4 regions of the Pantoea nemavictus genome follow, and region 1 is predicted to be linked to each of the others. Evidence: predicted binding sites of a transcription regulator. Region 1 holds the regulator's gene; each other region holds the start of a gene.
What was found. The regulator Fur, encoded in region 1, represses iron uptake genes when iron is present. The targets are predictions, from matches to a motif close to ATAATAATGAGAACNACTATCAA.

Region 1 (4,226 bases):
TGTCGCGCTAAAAATTTGCCACGGATGATTTTTTCACCGTGGTCGGGCCGATAATGTTTTAATCGCGCAGCGCCTTTCCGCCGTTCGCGCCCACTCAGTTTTACAAACCATGGCAAAAGAACAGACAGACCGCACTACGCTTGATCTCTTTGCAGACGAGCGGCGTCCTGGTCGCCCGAAAACCAGCCCGCTGACGCGTGATGAACAATTACGCATCAACAAACGTAATCAGCTCAAGCGCGATAAAGTGCGTGGGCTGCGTCGTGTCGAGCTGAAGATGTCCAGCGAGGCGGTTGACGCGCTCAGCACGCTGGCCGACCAGCAAAACATCAGTCGCAGCGAATTGATTGAACAAATGCTGCTGGCACAGCTCAAACTGTCGTAACGCGCGAAGACCGCACGCTGGAACACAAAGTCACGGCTTTACAAGTTCCGCACTTTTTACCGGTCTGCTATTATTCGCATTACTGTGCAGTCAACTGACTTACTTTCACAATCAGGATCTAAGAGGTTACCTAACCCATGGCAATCGTAGGCATTTTCTTCGGCAGCGATACCGGCAACACTGAAAACATTGCAAAAATGATCCAGAAACAACTGGGTAAAGATGTCGCCGAAGTGCATGACATTGCTAAGAGCACCAAAGAAGATCTCGATGCGTTCGATATCCTGCTGCTGGGCATTCCAACCTGGTATTATGGTGAAGCGCAGTGTGACTGGGATGATTTCTTCCCGACGCTGGAAGAGATTGATTTCAATGGCAAGCTGGTAGCGCTGTTTGGTTGTGGCGATCAGGAAGATTACGCCGAATACTTCTGCGACGCGATGGGCACCATCCGCGACATCATTGAGCCGAATGGTGCAGTCATCGTCGGCCACTGGCCAACCGAAGGCTACCATTTTGAAGCATCTAAAGGTTTGGCCGATGATAAACACTTCCTCGGTCTGGCGATTGACGAAGACCGTCAACCCGAACTGACCAATGAGCGCGTTGAAACCTGGGTGAAGCAGATCTTCGATGAACTGCAGCTGAAAGAGATTATTGAAGCGTAATCCCCTGCTCTGCCCGATGTGCGCGCAAGTTCACATCGGGCAACGGAATTTCCTATAAAAATAATAGCTACGGTTTTTTAACTTTTCCCCGCAAATCTGTAGAATACCCGCAATGGTCATCCGCTTATTCCTCTGGCATTAGAATGAGGCTGAGTGAAATGGAATCCAAAACCCAAGCGTCTTGAAGGCGTTAGTGACATTATCCTTACTGCTTTTGGTGATTAAGGACGTTGCCTTGGTTTTCATTTCACTGCTTGAGTTCTATAATGAGACGCAAATGAGAATGCGCGTTGACCTAAACATTCAAGGCCCCTGCGCCGCAAGTGACTAGCAAAGTAACAGGACAATATCCGCATGACTGACAACAACTCCGCATTGAAGAAGGCTGGCCTGAAAGTCACGCTCCCCAGACTGAAAATTCTGGAAGTGCTTCAGGGACCCGGACCCGAGTCCCATCACGTCAGTGCGGAGGATTTGTATAAGCGCCTGATCGATATGGGCGAAGAGATTGGTCTGGCAACGGTATATCGCGTTCTTAACCAGTTTGACGACGCGGGCATCGTTACCCGTCATAATTTTGAAGGCGGTAAATCTGTCTTTGAACTGACCCAGCAACATCACCACGATCACCTGATTTGCCTCGATTGCGGCAAGGTTATCGAATTTAGCGATGAATCAATTGAAACGCGTCAGCGTGAAATTGCCACTCGCCATGGTATCAAACTCAGTAACCACAGCCTGTACTTGTACGGTCACTGTGCTCTGGGAGACTGCCGCGAAGACGACACGCTCCACGATAAGTAATTGAGTGTGCTATGCAGTATAAAAAAACCGGCGCTTGAGCCGGTTTTTTTATACCTGAAATCAGGCAACGATGGTTTCTTGCAGGTAACGCCAGCGCGGAATGCTGGTGCTGCAATCGAGAACCGCCAGTGAAATGCGGCTCTGATTGATGCCATTCATCATTTGTAATTCACGATATTGAATCGTCACCTCTTCGCTTTGCTGCGAGATAATGGCGTGCTCACTGGTCGCAATACGCATGCCTTCGCGTTGCCCATTCAATTGGCGAAACAGCGTTTCCATCTCATTAAGATCCAACTGTTTACCTTGCGGTGTCACCATTTTAAATTCGGGATGAAAGTGCGATAAAAACAGATCAATGCTGTCATCACTGCCTTCAACCTGATTGAAAATACGTTCGATAAGCTGATGTAATACAACCACACTGTGCTTGGCTTCCAGGGCAAGACTTGTCATTTTTTATCCTTTGATAACCCGCGGAGCAACGTTTGAGTGCGCATAGCCTACCTGAAAAAAAGTTTTTCACACTGGCAAATGGTTTAATTTTGCTAAAGTCAGAATAGTCGTAAATGAGGAATTAATCGCATCAACAGGAAGGCAGCATAAAAGATTGCAGGTGGCCAAATAGAGGCAATAAAAAAGGGCGATTGCTCGCCCTTTCATGATCTTATCGTGTTAGCGACAAAATAATTAATCGCCGATTTTCGCCCAGGTATCGCGCAATCCAACGGTGCGGTTAAACACCAATTTTGACGGCTGCGAATAAACGCTATCAGCACAGAAGTAGCCTTCACGTTCGAACTGATACGGTGCCATTGAATCGGCCTCGCGCAGACCAGGCTCAACGAAGCCCTGTTTAGTTTCGAGTGAGTTCGGGTTAATGGTGGTGAGGAAATCCTCAGCCGCGCCCGGATTTGGCACACTAAACAGACGATCATACAGGCGGAATTCCGCCGGCAACGCGTGAATTGCAGAAACCCAATGGATAACGCCTTTCACTTTACGCCCATCAGCAGGATCTTTGCTCAGCGTATCAACATCGCAAGTACAGTAGATACAGGTGATATTGCCTTCATCATCCTTCGCTACACGTTCAGCACGGATCACGTAAGCATTACGCAGACGCACTTCTTTACCCAGCACCAGACGCTTGTATTGTTTATTGGCTTCTTCGCGGAAGTCAGCGCGATCGATCCACACTTCACGGCTGAATGGCACTTCACGCGTACCCATCTCCGGTTTGTTAGGATGATTTGGCATGGTGATGATCTCTTCGTGACCCGCTGGCAGATTTTCAATCACCACCTTCAGGGGATCCATCACGGCCATCGCACGCGGCGCGTTTTCATTGAGATCGTCACGAATGCACGACTCCAGTGAAGCCATTTCTACGATATTGTCCTGCTTAGTAACGCCAATGCGGCGGCAGAACTCACGAATCGAAGCCGAGCTGTAACCACGACGACGCAAACCGGAAACGGTCAGCATGCGCGGATCGTCCCAGCCTTCCACAACTTTTTCGCTCACCAGCTGAGTCAGTTTACGCTTGGACATCACTGCGTATTCCAGATTCAGACGTGAAAACTCATACTGACGCGGGTGCACCGGAATGGTGATGTTATCCAGCACCCAATCGTACAGACGACGGTTATCCTGGAACTCCAGCGTGCAGAGAGAATGCGTAATACCTTCAATCGCATCAGAAATGCAGTGAGTGAAGTCGTACATTGGATAGATGCACCACTTGCTGCCAGTCTGATGGTGATCGGCAAACTTGATGCGATACAGCACGGGATCGCGCATCACGATAAAGCTGGATGCCATATCGATTTTGGCACGTAAACAGGCTTTGCCCTCTTCGAAGCCACCATCGCGCATTTTCTGGAACAGCGCTAAGTTCTCTTCCACGCTGCGATCGCGATACGGGCTGTTTTTGCCTGGTGCTGTGAGAGAACCGCGATACTCGCGGATCTCATCTGCCGACAATTCATCAACATACGCCAAGCCTTTATTAATCAGCTCAACGGCATAGTTGAAGAGTTGGTCGAAGTAGTCTGAGGAGTAACGAATGTTGCCGCTCCACTCAAAGCCCAGCCATTGCACGTCACGCTTTATGGATTCGACAAACTCCAGATCTTCTTTCACTGGGTTGGTGTCGTCGAAACGCAGGTTGCACTGCCCCTGGTAATCTTGTGCGATACCAAAGTTCAGGCAGATAGATTTCGCATGGCCAATATGCAGATAACCATTGGGCTCAGGCGGGAAACGGGTATGCACAGTGTTGTGCTTACCGCTCGCCAAATCTTCGTCGATGATCTGACGAATAAAGTTCGTTGGGCGGGCTTCAGCCTCACTCATCTCAAAATCCT
Region 2 (4,226 bases), 680 kb from region 1:
CGGCCCCCAATAGTCGCCTGGCCGACGATCAGGGTTTCTTCCGTCAGTGGAGCGACGTGGCCAAACAGCACCAGCTCAAACGCCTGTACATCGGCGAGCCAAGTGCCGAAGCAGTGGCAGCAGAAGCGCCGGATCTGATTATCGTCAGCGCCACCGGCAATGATTCCGCCATCAAACTCGCCGACCAGTTCTCTGCCATTGCGCCGACGCTGGTGGTCAACTATGACGACAAAAGCTGGCAGGATGTGGTTACGCTGCTAGGCCAAGCCACCGGCCACGACGCGCAGGCTGCACAGCGTGTTAAAGCCTTTGACGATCGCGAAGCGGCGCTGAAGAAAGCCATCACGCTGCCACCGCAGCCGGTCTCCGCCATGGTGTGGAACGGCGGAGGACGCGCGGTCAACCTGTGGACCGCCGCCTCAGCGCAGGGCAAGCTGCTGGAACAACTGGGTTTCACCCTGGCGATGCCGCCAGCAAGTGTGGCGCAGAGCCACAGCATGGGGCAGCGTAAAGATATCGTTCAGCTATCGGGTGAAAACGTCGCCAGCGGCCTAACGGGTAAAACCTTCCTGCTGTTTGCCGCCGACGATAAAACCACGCAGTCGGTGCTGGGCAACCCGTTCCTTGCACAGAACGCCGCAGTACAAGGCAAGCAGGTTTACGCGCTGGGTGTTGATTCGTTCCGTCTCGATTACTACAGCGCCAGCAATCTGCTGGCGCGTTTGGAAAAACTGTTCGTTAAATCATGATGCCTGTTCCGCCAGCTCCGGTGCTGGCGGATGGTAACGACGTAAACGCCCCATCATCAACCACATCCCGATGCCCAGCAGCGCCGCCGCAAAGCCAAACACGGCGGCGGCCTGCGGTGGCAGCAGCCATGAACCCATCGCACCAATCACTGCCGCACCTATCGCGTCGCCGGTGACGTTCTGTGCCGTCCATAATCCGTTGATGCGGCCTAGCAAATGATCGGGCGTTAGCGCCTGAATCATTGCGTACTGCATCAGGCTATTGATGGCGCTGAAGTAGCCGAAGGCGACCAGACAAGCTAACGCCAGCGGCAGATTCGGCATCAGGCTAAACAAGCCAAGGGCGATAAACGCCGCAATCGCGCTGCCGAGCACCAGCTGTCCCGGACGTGCAGCGTGCTTGAGTTTACCGCTGGTGAAGGCGCCCACCGCCGCACCGAGCGGCACTGCGGCGTAGAGCAAACCCAGCTGGTCAGCACTCACTGACCAATGGGGCGCGAGTGCGGGATAGAGCACGCGCACTGCGCTGGCTAAGGTCACCAGCGCACCAATCAGCGCCACCATGCCGACAATCGGGCTGGCAAAGAGAAACTGCACGCCAGCGGCGAGGGATTTGAGCGGATGTTCGCGCGGCTGCGGCGGAGGCGGCAAGTTCGGTAATTTTAACAGGGTTAGCACGGTAAGCAGCGTGCCGAACGCGGCGAGTCCGTAGTTCCAGGTCACGCCGCCGTGGGCAATCACCAGACCGGCAATCGCAGGTGACAAAATCGAGCCAAAGCGCACCGTTAACATGGTGATAGCACCGGCCTGCATAATATTTTCCCGCCCCACCAGCGCGGGCGTGGCGGCTAACAGTGCAGTGACGCCAATCGCTCCGAAGAAACCATCCCAGAAGCCCAGCAGATAAACGGCGATTAACGAAGGTTCCGGCAGCGCCGCATTGATCGCCAGCGCGATAAAGCCCAGCCCGCAGGTTGAACGGGCGAAAAGAATCAGCTTCTTACGCTCATGGCGATCCGCCAAAACGCCGCCGGTCAGCAGACCAATAAACATGCCCGTAGCGGCCAGCGTCACCGCCAATCCCACCAGCAGCGGTGAATTTGTCATGTGCTGGATCTGCACCGGAACCGCGACGGCAAGCATGCCGAGCGCGACAATCGAGATAAAGCGCGCAATAAATACCGCGCGAAAAGCCGGATGGGTTTTCAGCAGTGAGAGATCGATAAAGTGGGATGATTTGTTCATAGGTTCGCCTTTTTGCACCAATTTTCCTCATCGTCCGCGAGGCGAGTCATGGTAACATAGCTAAACGCGAGTAATAACGATAACCATTATCAAGTTGCATCGCGCATGCGACGACGTTGAACAGTGAAGGTTTAGAACGCTATGCGCCAGATCCGTGCATTGGCAGGCTCAGGGATTCTGCTCTTGCTCCTCATCGCGCTCAGCTTAATGCTGGGAGCAAAATCAATACCGCTTCCCGATGTTTATCATTCGCTTACCGCCAGCTGTAATAGCGCGGAGTGTGTGATTGTGCGTGACGCGCGCTTGCCGCGCACCCTGGCTGGTTTGCTGGCGGGCGTGGCGCTCGGGCTGGCCGGTGCCTTGATGCAGAGCCTGACGCGCAACCCGCTGGCCGATCCCGGCATTCTCGGCGTCAATGCCGGTGCTGGTTTCGCAGTGGTGATTGGCATTGCGCTGTTTGGTGCAGATTCGCCGGTAGATTGGCTCGGCTTCGCTTTTGCGGGCGCACTGCTCTCTTCGTTGCTGGTGGCATTGACCGGTGCGATTGGCGGTGGCCGCGTCAATCCGGTACGTCTTACGCTGGCGGGCGTCGCGCTGGGCGCAGTGCTGGATGGGCTGACGTCTGGCCTGTCACTGCTCAATCCTGCCATCTATGATCACCTGCGTTTCTGGCACAGCGGCTCGCTGGATATCCGTAACTTTACCGTGCTGCGCACACTGTTTCCGGCGGTGCTGGTGGGCAGCGTGGTAGCGATTTGTCTGTCGCAGGCGCTCAACAGCCTCAGCATGGGCGGCGATATGGCCACCGCACTCGGTACACGCGTGGGGCGGACCCAGCTGCTTGGCCTACTGGCGATTGCACTGCTGTGCGGTGCAGCGACGGCGGCGGTGGGGCCAATTGCCTTTGTCGGTCTGATGACGCCGCACTTTGCCCGCTGGCTGGTGGGCAACGATCATCGCTGGATGCTGCCGGCGACGGCGCTTATCACGCCGATTCTGTTACTCGCCGCCGATATTCTTGGCCGCCTGCTGGTGGCGGGGGAGCTGCGGGTTTCCATCGTCACGGCAATGCTCGGAGCGCCGATGCTGATTGTACTGGTGCGCCGCAAACTGGGCCGGGGTGCGCTATGACGCGTCGAACCTGGTTACACGCGCTATGGCTGCTGCTTTGCTGCGCAGTGCTGGCGTATCTGGCGATGACGCGCGGGGCATTGCAGATTAGCGGCGAACAAATCGGGCAACTGCTGCTCGGTCAGGTCGCCGGTAACGTCAAACTGATCGTGCTGGAGTGGCGCTTGCCGCGAGTGCTGATGGCGCTGCTGATTGGTGCCGCATTAGGTATCAGCGGAGCGATTTTTCAGTCGCTGCTGCGCAATCCGCTCGGCAGTCCGGATATTCTCGGCTTTAACACCGGCGCATACAGCGGCGTGCTGGTGGCGCTGGTGCTGTTCAATCAAAGTGTAACGGCGATGACCGGCGCGGCACTGATTGGCGGCATCGCCACGGCGGCGCTGGTGTACCTGTTTGCCTGGCGCAACGGGGTGGAAACCTTCCGGCTGATTATCGTTGGTATCAGCGTGCGCGCGCTGCTGATGGCGTTGAACTCGTGGCTGATTATCAGCGCCTCGCTGGAGTCGGCGCTGAGTGCCGGCTTGTGGAGCGCCGGATCGCTTAACGGGATTACCTGGGCGAAAACACCGCCGGTGATTGCCGTGCTGCTGCTGGCATTAGTGCTGATGGCGCTGCTGGCGCGGCGTATGCGCCTGCTGGAGATGGGTGACGATACCGCCAATGCGCTTGGCGTGCCGGTGGAGCGCAGCCGGATGTGGCTGATGCTGATTGGCGTGGTGTTAACGGCAGCATCAACGGCGCTGGTGGGACCGATTTCGTTTGTCGCGCTGCTGGCGCCACAAATTGCACGGCGTCTTGGCGGTGGTATTAAAGGTGCATTGCCGCTGGCAGCGCTGTGTGGCGCGTTGCTGCTGATAGCCGCTGACTTCGCCGCACAGCATCTGTTCCTGCCTTATCAATTACCGGTTGGCGTAATTACCGTCATCCTCGGTGGACTCTATCTGATGGCTTTACTGGTGCGGGAGGCGCGACGCCAATGATCGATATCCCTTCACGTCTGCGTGGCGAAGGTTTGACGCTGGGCTACGACAAAAAAGTGGTGGCAGAGAATTTATCGGTAGCGATTCCCGAAGGGGAGCTGACGGTAATTATCGGCCCCAA
Region 3 (4,226 bases), 1.9 Mb from region 1:
TCGCCGATTACCGTCCCGATTTTGCGCTCAATATGAAAGCGCTGAAGGACATCGAGCCAACCATTGAATTTGCCCACGATGACGCCGGGGCGATGACCGGTGCGGTTTATCACCGTGGCACCACCGATGATAAAACGCCGACGCTAGAGGGCAAAGGCGCGCCAGGAAGCGTGGTAGAAATTGAGTACAAGCTCAGTAACGGTAGCTGGCAAAGTGCGGGCAGTGCAACGGTTGATCAGCAGGGAAATTGGCAGGTTAAGTCCACTGAGCTGAGCAATTATGGCGAGTGGGCGTTTCGTGCGCGCGGCGTGACTGCAGGGCAAACCAGTGACTGGAGCGATAACTTCGAGCTGATCATGATCCCAGGTGCCCCGCTGGCACCGAGCATCAATTTTGCCAACGATGATGTGGGTCTGGTGCAGGATCCTGTTTTCCACAACGGCACCACTGACGACAACACACCTACGCTGCAAGGCACGGGTACACCTGGCCAGATCATTGAAATTGAGTTTGGTCTGCAGGGAGAAAGTCTGCGCAGCAACGGCACTGCACGCGTGGGCGAAGACGGTAAATGGAGCTTTACCTCGCCGCAGCTGGATCAACCGGGCATCTGGGAATACCAGGCTCGCGCCTCCACCGGGGAGATGAAAAGTAACTGGAGCGATAAATTCCACATCAACCTTGTTGAGGAGGCGCAGATCAGCAGTGTCGAGCCAGAAGAGAACAGCAACCTAACGCTGCAGCAGTTGCTGGTCGAGGAAGGCGAAGGTCTGTTTATTGACAGCTCGCAGCTTGAGCTTCAGGACACTACTGCCGTGGCGTTACAGTTGGAAGATATTCTGCCGCAGGGAACAGAGGCCAGCGACTGGATGCAAGAAACTGCTACGGCCAATACTGCTGCGCAATACCACGTTTATAGCCATGACAACAGCGAACTGCTGCTGCAGGATGGCGCTGGCTCTTACGCCGCCTAACACTGCTTCTCAGTAAGGCAGCCATAAAAAAGGGTCGCTGTGTAAGCGACCCTTCTATTCAAGACATCAACATATGAAACGAAATTACTTCTTCACCGTTTCCATGCCCATCAAACCAATCTTCAGGTAACCGGCTTCACGCAGCTGATCCATCACTTCCATCAGGGTGGCGTAATCAACTGATTTATCCGCCTGGAAGAAGATGGTGGTGTCTTTCTTGCCTTCGGTTTGGGCGGTCAACGTATTCACCAGCGTCTCTTTGGTCACCGCATCGTTACCGATGTAGATCTGCTTATCTTCTTTAATCGACAGATAAACCGGTTTTTCCGGACGCGGCTGTGGCGCGCTGGTCGACGCTGGCAGGTTAACGCGCACATCGACCGTGGCTAACGGTGCGGCGACCATAAAGATGATCAGCAGAACCAGCATGACGTCGATAAACGGCGTCACGTTGATTTCGTGCATTTCGCCATCGCCTACCGAGTCATCGTTTAAACGCATCGCCATAATACTTATCCTACGCGCAGTTTCTGTGCCGCCGCTGGACGGTTGGCTTCTTTCGCCGTATCGACGTTGCCGAGGTCAAGATCGCGGCTCTGCAGTAACATGACCTGCGCGGCGACGTCGCCCAGCGACGCTTTGTAGCTGGCAATCATGCGCGCGAAGACGTTATAGATAACCACCGCAGGAATCGCCGCAACCAGACCAATGGCCGTGGCCAGCAGCGCTTCAGCAATGCCGGGTGCTACTACAGCAAGATTGGTGGTTTGTGTTTTCGCGATACCGATGAAGCTGTTCATGATGCCCCAAACGGTACCGAACAGGCCGATAAATGGCGCAACGGAACCGATGGTGGCCAGGAAGCCATTACCGCGGCCGGCATGACGGCTGAAGGCGGCAACGCGGCGATCGAGACGGAAGCTGGTGCGCTCTTTAATGCCGTCCAGATCTTCAGTGCCGGCTGACAGCTCCAGTTCATTGTGCGCATCGTTGAGCAACACAGCGCTGTGGCTGTTGCCTTTGAAGTTTTCAGCAGCACGGTAAGCATCGTTTAACGATCGGGCTTCGCCCAGCGCCTGCTGCTCGCGCTTCAGGCGACGTTTCGCCCCGCTCAGCTCAGCAAACTTACCGAAGAAAATCGCCCAGGTGACGACGGAAGCCAGTAACAGGCCAATCATCACAATCTTTACCACGATATCGGCATGCTGATACATGCCCCAAACGGAGAGATCCGTTTGCATCAAATCACTGGCTACCACGCTGCATCTCCAACTTCTGTTGCACAGTTCACGATTGAAGCGCGGATCATAGCAAAAAACACCACCGAAGTGATAGTGGTTCTCATTACTATTTACAAAGGAAAGATGCCTGTCATTTCCACAATTTAGCCGATGTTATGCGCAATACTGGCCTCACTCTGATAATCGGCATTCAGGCTCAACCCGCCATAGCGATTCGTGGTAACGTGAATGTTTTGTGGGAAATGTCAGGAAAGGCAGTGATGGCAACGAAAAAAATAGACACCAGGCTGGTCACCGCGGGACGCAGCAAACGTTACACTCAGGGCTCAGTAAACAGCGTGATTCAACGCGCTTCCTCACTGGTTTTTGACAGCGTCGCCGACAAAAAACGCGCCACCGCCGGTCGCGCAACAGGCGAACTGTTTTATGGCCGTCGCGGCACCCTCACCCATTTCTCGCTGCAGGATGCGATGACCGAGCTGGAAGGCGGCGCGGGCTGTGCGCTTTATCCGTGCGGCGCGGCGGCGGTATCCAACGCCATTTTGTCCTTTGTCGAAGCCGGCGACCACATTCTGGTGAGCGGCGCGGTGTATGAACCGACCCAGGATTTTTGCTCTAAAATTCTCAGCAAGCTGAATGTCACCACCACCTATTTCGATCACTGCATCGGCAGCGAAATTGGCGAACTGGTGCAGCCGAATACGCGCGTGGTGTTCCTGGAATCTCCGGCTTCGATCACCATGGAAGTGCAGGATATCCCGGCCATCGTTGCCGCCGTGCGCGCGAAAGCGCCTGACGCGATTATCATGATCGATAATACCTGGGCGGCGGGCGTGTTATTTAACGCGCTGGAGCACGGCATCGATATTTCGATTCAGGCCGGCACCAAATACATCATTGGTCACAGCGATGCGATGATTGGCACCGCGGTAGCCAATGCGCGTTGCTGGCCACAGCTGCGCGAGAATTCGTACCTGATGGGCCAGATGGTTGACGCCGATACCGCTTATATGGCGAGCCGTGGCCTGCGCACGCTGGGCACGCGCCTGCGTCAGCACGAAGAGAGCGGATTGCAGGTCGCCGAGTGGCTGGCCGCGCAGCCGGAAGTGGCGCGCGTTAATCACCCGGCGCTGGCGCAGTGTAAAGGCCACGCATTCTGGCAGCGCGACTTCAGCGGCAGCAGCGGTTTGTTCTCCTTTATCCTGCATGAAAAATTAAGTCGCGAGCAGTTGGCAAATTATCTCGATCACTTTCACCATTTCAGCATGGCCTATTCGTGGGGCGGCTATGAATCGCTGATTCTGGCGAATCAGCCTGAGGAATTGGCGGCGATTCGTCCGGCGGGCGGCGTTGATTTTGATGGCACCTTAGTGCGTCTGCATATTGGTCTCGAACACGTTGATGACTTGCTGGATGATTTGAAAGCTGGCTTTGCGCGCTTAAAAAACTAAACAGAAACTCAACCACGCTGTGGCGGCGATGAGAGATCAACGAATGCAGTGCCACAGAAGGTTAAAATTAGAATCCTTGTGACTCGATGGAATAGCTGATGGGTGTTTTACATGAGATTGTCCAGGCGCTTTGGCATCAGGATTTTGCCGCGCTAGGTAATCCGGATGTCGTGTGGATTGTCTACGGCGTGATGTTTTTGACGCTGTTTCTGGAAAACGGTTTATTGCCCGCGTCGTTCCTGCCGGGCGACAGCCTGCTGTTACTGGCCGGCGCGATGGTGGCCAAGGGCGTGATGGATTTCGTGCCGACCATCGTCATTTTAACTACCGCAGCCAGTCTCGGCTGTTGGTTGAGCTACTTACAAGGGCGCTGGCTGGGCAATACCAAACTGGTGAAAAGTTGGTTATTACACCTGCCGGCACAATATCACCAGCGCGCGTGGACGATGTTTGACCGCCATGGCTTGATGGCGCTGCTGGTTGGCCGCTTCCTCGCCTTTGTCCGCACGTTGCTGCCCACCATGGCCGGCATTTCTGGACTGAAAAATGGACGTTTTCAG
Region 4 (4,226 bases), on a different contig from region 1:
ATCGCCGCGACGCGCTGGGTCAGCGCTTCAAAGCTGAAACCATCCACCAGCAAATGGTGATAACGCTGATACCACAGCCAGCTGCCGTCGCCGATGCGCAGTAGCGCGTGGCGATAGAGCGGTTTGTCGCCGTCGGCAGGCAGCTCAGCGGCGAGATCCGCCTGCATTAGCTTGTGTGCCTGGCTGCTGGCGTCGGCGCGCTGGCTGAAATCGTGCCATTCCGGTGCGATGGGTGCTTGTGCATTGAACCACTGCGCTGGATTGCCCTCATCGTCGAGACCAAAGCGCGCCTGCACGGTATCCGCTTCGGCCATCGCCTGACGAATAGCGCTATCCAGCGCGGCGCGGTTGATGTTGCCGTGCAATACGCTGTAGTGCGCCACGGTAAATTGATTGCGCTGCGGCGCAATGCTGTCAGCAATCCAGATGCCGGGCTGCGCCGCCACCAAAGGATAGGCCGCAGAGGGAGGTTGTTTGTACGTTGCCAAAGGACAATTCCTGTCTGATTCCCGTCATCCTTCAGGCTGCAGCGGCGTTGGCTGCAACCCGAAGGATGATGGGAATAAATTAATTAAATGATTAAAAGTGAAAATCAGGCTGCGGTAGACGACGTCTGTTGCGTCGCTGGTCGCATGTCGTGCCAGTTGGCTTCAATAAACGCGATGGCGGCGGCACGCGTTAGCGGCCCTGCCACGTTATGCCAACCCGCCGGTACCGGGGCAAACGCTGGCCACAGGCTGTATTGCTGGCGCGCGTTGAGCAGCACCAGAAAATCCAGCGCATCGTTATCAAACGGATTTTGTTGTTCAGACATGATGAGTACCTTCAGAGGGTGAGGTTGGGGAAAGAAAATCGGCCAGCAGCCAGCGGCAGCCGTCGATCAAACCGCCACGCCAGCACAGCGCATCGTGCCCTCCGGCGTAGCGGCGAAAATGTAATTCATGGCCTGCAGCCTGAAGCACCGGGGCGATCTGCTGGTTGACGTACACCATGTCGGCCTCGCGATCGCCCACTTCCTGAAAGATCTTCAGCTTGCCCGGCGGCAGCGTGCCTTGCTGCAGACGCTGTAGCAGCAGGCCAGGCGCGTGATGCTCGCGGTTGGCGTAATCGCGGATGTACTGCAGATTGGGCCACCAGAAGGAGCCGGATTGGGTCAGAACGCGGCCAAAGCGCTGCGGCCAGTGCAAACCGGCATAGAGCGCGGCCAGTCCGCCGTAACTTTGCCCAGCCACCAGCGTGCGATTGGCGTCGCTGCTGAACGCGGCGTGCTGGCGCGCCAGCGGTAGGAGTTCCTGCTGCACTGCTTGCCAGAAGGTGGCGTTGCACGGCAATTCAGCTTCGCGATGCTGACTGTCGATGACATCGATAAACAGCCAGCAGGTCGGCGGCAGTTCGCCATCCGCGGTGACCTGATCCAGCGCGCTGAAAATCGGTTGGCCATACACCCAGTTTTGTCCGTCGAGCAGAATCGCCAGCGGACGCTGTTCAGGCCGATCGGTTTGCCCGGTGCTGTACAGCCAGACGTTGCGCGTCACGTTGAGCAACTCGCTGTGCCACTGCAAGGTTTGCAGCGCATCAGGCCAGGTTTCAGCCAGTCCGGCATCCAGCGCGCGCCATGCGGATTGATCCGGCGCATCCGGCATATGTGCGTTGCTCAGGGCAAAGCGTCGGCTGCTGAGAAACGGCGGCGTGGGGTTGAGTTTGTCGGGAATCGCCAGCGGCATCAGCGAAATCCACCATTTGCGCTGCAGCGCGCGACACGCCTCTTCGTCGCCACAAAACAGCGGTGGCAACTGCTGCGCGGTGGCGGGGATCAGGCTGTAACTGCCGCGCCAGTCTGACTCAATATGCGTCGACCAATGCCAGACGTCGCTGTCGCCCACCCGCAGCAAACTTTCCGGTGCTTCGCTGTGGTGATCGGTAACGCCGTTAATATCGACATACACCCGTTGCGTGGATGAAAGTGCGGAGTGGCCTTCGGGATCGCGCCAGAAGAAGTGCATGGTGGTTTGGCCGGTGTCGTCACGCTCCACCAGCGGCGTTCCGGCGGCGTAAAGCCGCTGCCACCAGCCATCTTCACCCACATCTGCCTGCTGCAACCATTGCGCAACTGTCCCGGCGGGCAACCACTCATCTGTCATTTTATCTGCGCTAGCTAGAAACATCCTGCAATCCATCTCCACATTTTGTTCATGATCTTTACTTAATCAAAGCTAATGCAAATGCTATTGATAACGATTTACATTTGCAATATGATTTTTCGCGCCTAATAAACCTTCGTATTTTCAGTGGATTATTTTGTGAAGGACGTCACGCAGGGAGATTAGGACCGTAAATAACTCAAGGCAGTAATATTTCAATCCGTTACAGCCGCGCCGTTGGGCATGGCGAACGAACGGATTATTTCATCTACAAGGCAGTTTGAAACAGAGATGGCAACTATGTCCGTTAACGCAAAAAAATCAGCAATACCTGCTGTGGCACTGCAATTCAGATTCAATCGGTTATATCTCTCCCTGGCCTCAATTTTGTTGCTGGCACCTGCGGCATTCAGCGCGGCCGCGGAAGAAACCCTTACCGTGAATGCCGATACGCGTGAAAGTGTGACCTCACCGCTGCAGGGTTATGTGGCGAAAGAGAGCGCGGCAGGCACTAAAACATCCACGCCGCTGCGTAAAACGCCGCAATCCATTTCGGTGATTACGCGCGAGCAGATGGACGACCAGGCGGCGGCCTCGGTGGCAGATGCGCTGAGCTACACCAGCGGCGTGCTGACTAACTATCGCGGCAACTCCAATCGTAACGATGAGATCATTGCGCGCGGTTTCCGCTATGCGCCGAAGTTCCTGGATGGGCTGAGCTATGGTTTGTCCGGTCAGGGGGGCGCAGCAGGGCAGATCGATCCCTGGCTGCTGGAGCGCGTAGAGATGATTCATGGCCCAGCCTCGGTGCTGTACGGCCAGGTGAATCCGGGCGGTATTGTTGCCATGACCAGCAAACGCCCGACCGCGCAGAGCATTCACAAAGTACAGCTCAGTAGCGGCAATCAGCATTTGGGTGAAGCGGCGTTTGATTTCGGCGGCAAGCTGAATGATGACAACACGCTGTTCTACCGCCTGAACGGCATCGCCAGCACCAAACATGAGTTCGTCAAAGACAACAAACAGCAGCGAATGGCGATTGCGCCAGCGATCACCTGGCTGCCCAATGCCGATACCAGCTTCACGCTATTGACGATGTATCAGAACGAGCCAAAAGCGGGCTATCGTAACTTCCTGCCCGCCAGCGGGACCTTGAAAGAGAGCAGCGCAGGCTTCATTCCTTACGACTTCAACGTTAGCGATCCGAGCTTCAACGAAGCCAAGCGCGAGCAGACGTCAGTCGGGTATATCTTCGAGCACAACCTGAGCGACAACGTCAGCTTCACGCAGAATTTGCGCTACAGCAACATGGACGAATCGTACAAATATCTGGTGTATACCTTTGATGCCGATAACGATCACTCGATCAACCGTCGTCCGCAGCACGACAAGATCAAGTCGAAAGAGTTGGGCCTGGATAACCAGCTGAAAGCCACGTTTGATACCGGCAATGTCGCGCACACTGTGCTCGGCGGGCTGGATTACAAGTGGAGCGACGTCGATAACAAACTGTGGCTCGACAGGGGCGATCAATACATTCTCGATTGGGCTAATCCTACGCGTATCAGTATTAACGAGAACGATCTGACGCTGACCACCAGCACGCGCAAGAAGCTCGATCAGGTTGGCGTTTATCTGCAGGATCAGCTGGAGTGGAATCAGTGGAATCTGCTGCTGTCGGGGCGTAATGACTGGAGCGAAATTCGCACCCAGGATCGCACCGATAACAGCGAATCCCAGCAGAATGACAACAAGTTTACCGGCCGCGCGGGTTTGCTGTATGCGTTTGATAACGGGATTTCACCTTATGTCAGCTACAGCACTTCATTTGAGCCAAACCTGAGCAGCGGCGCACCGGGCACCGATCCGTTTAAACCGACCACCGGCGAACAGACGGAAGTGGGCGTGAAGTATCAGCCGGTTGGCTGGGATGCGGTCTTTACCGTTTCGGCATTTGATATCACGCAGAAAAATATCACTGCCTACAACAACGTGACGGGCTATAACGAGCAGATCGGTAAAGTGCGTTCGAAGGGTATTGAAACCGAAGCGCATGCGCAGATTACGCCTGAGATCAAACTGTTG

Region 2: entS (enterobactin transporter EntS) is a predicted target of Fur. The motif match lies at 2,065-2,087, and genes of this name have one in related genera.
Region 3: exbB (tol-pal system-associated acyl-CoA thioesterase) is a predicted target of Fur. The motif match lies at 2,303-2,325, and genes of this name have one in related genera.
Region 4: fes (enterochelin esterase) is a predicted target of Fur. The motif match lies at 2,223-2,245, and genes of this name have one in related genera.

Annotation. Positions count from the first base shown of each region.
Region 1 covers NZ_JBBGZW010000001.1:3,360,053-3,364,278, reverse strand. Annotated here, with positions in the region: gene ybfE (LexA regulated protein) at 110-385, shown strand; gene fldA (flavodoxin FldA) at 523-1,053, shown strand; gene fur (ferric iron uptake transcriptional regulator) at 1,408-1,857, shown strand; gene WH298_RS15400 (hypothetical protein) at 1,918-2,313, opposite strand; gene glnS (glutamine--tRNA ligase) at 2,548-4,215, opposite strand.
Region 2 covers NZ_JBBGZW010000001.1:2,679,891-2,684,116, forward strand. Annotated here, with positions in the region: gene fepB (Fe2+-enterobactin ABC transporter substrate-binding protein) at 1-749, shown strand, start outside; gene entS (enterobactin transporter EntS) at 744-1,994, opposite strand; gene fepD (Fe(3+)-siderophore ABC transporter permease) at 2,136-3,125, shown strand; gene fepG (iron-enterobactin ABC transporter permease) at 3,122-4,105, shown strand; gene WH298_RS12250 (ATP-binding cassette domain-containing protein) at 4,102-4,226, shown strand, end outside.
Region 3 covers NZ_JBBGZW010000001.1:1,455,422-1,459,647, forward strand. Annotated here, with positions in the region: gene WH298_RS06550 (Ig-like domain-containing protein) at 1-974, shown strand, start outside; gene exbD (TonB system transport protein ExbD) at 1,059-1,481, opposite strand; gene exbB (tol-pal system-associated acyl-CoA thioesterase) at 1,487-2,215, opposite strand; gene metC (cystathionine beta-lyase) at 2,476-3,666, shown strand; gene WH298_RS06570 (DedA family protein) at 3,765-4,226, shown strand, end outside.
Region 4 covers NZ_JBBGZW010000002.1:793,036-797,261, forward strand. Annotated here, with positions in the region: gene WH298_RS23240 (amino acid adenylation domain-containing protein) at 1-488, opposite strand, end outside; gene WH298_RS23245 (MbtH family protein) at 593-814, opposite strand; gene fes (enterochelin esterase) at 807-2,165, opposite strand; gene WH298_RS23255 (TonB-dependent siderophore receptor) at 2,442-4,226, shown strand, end outside.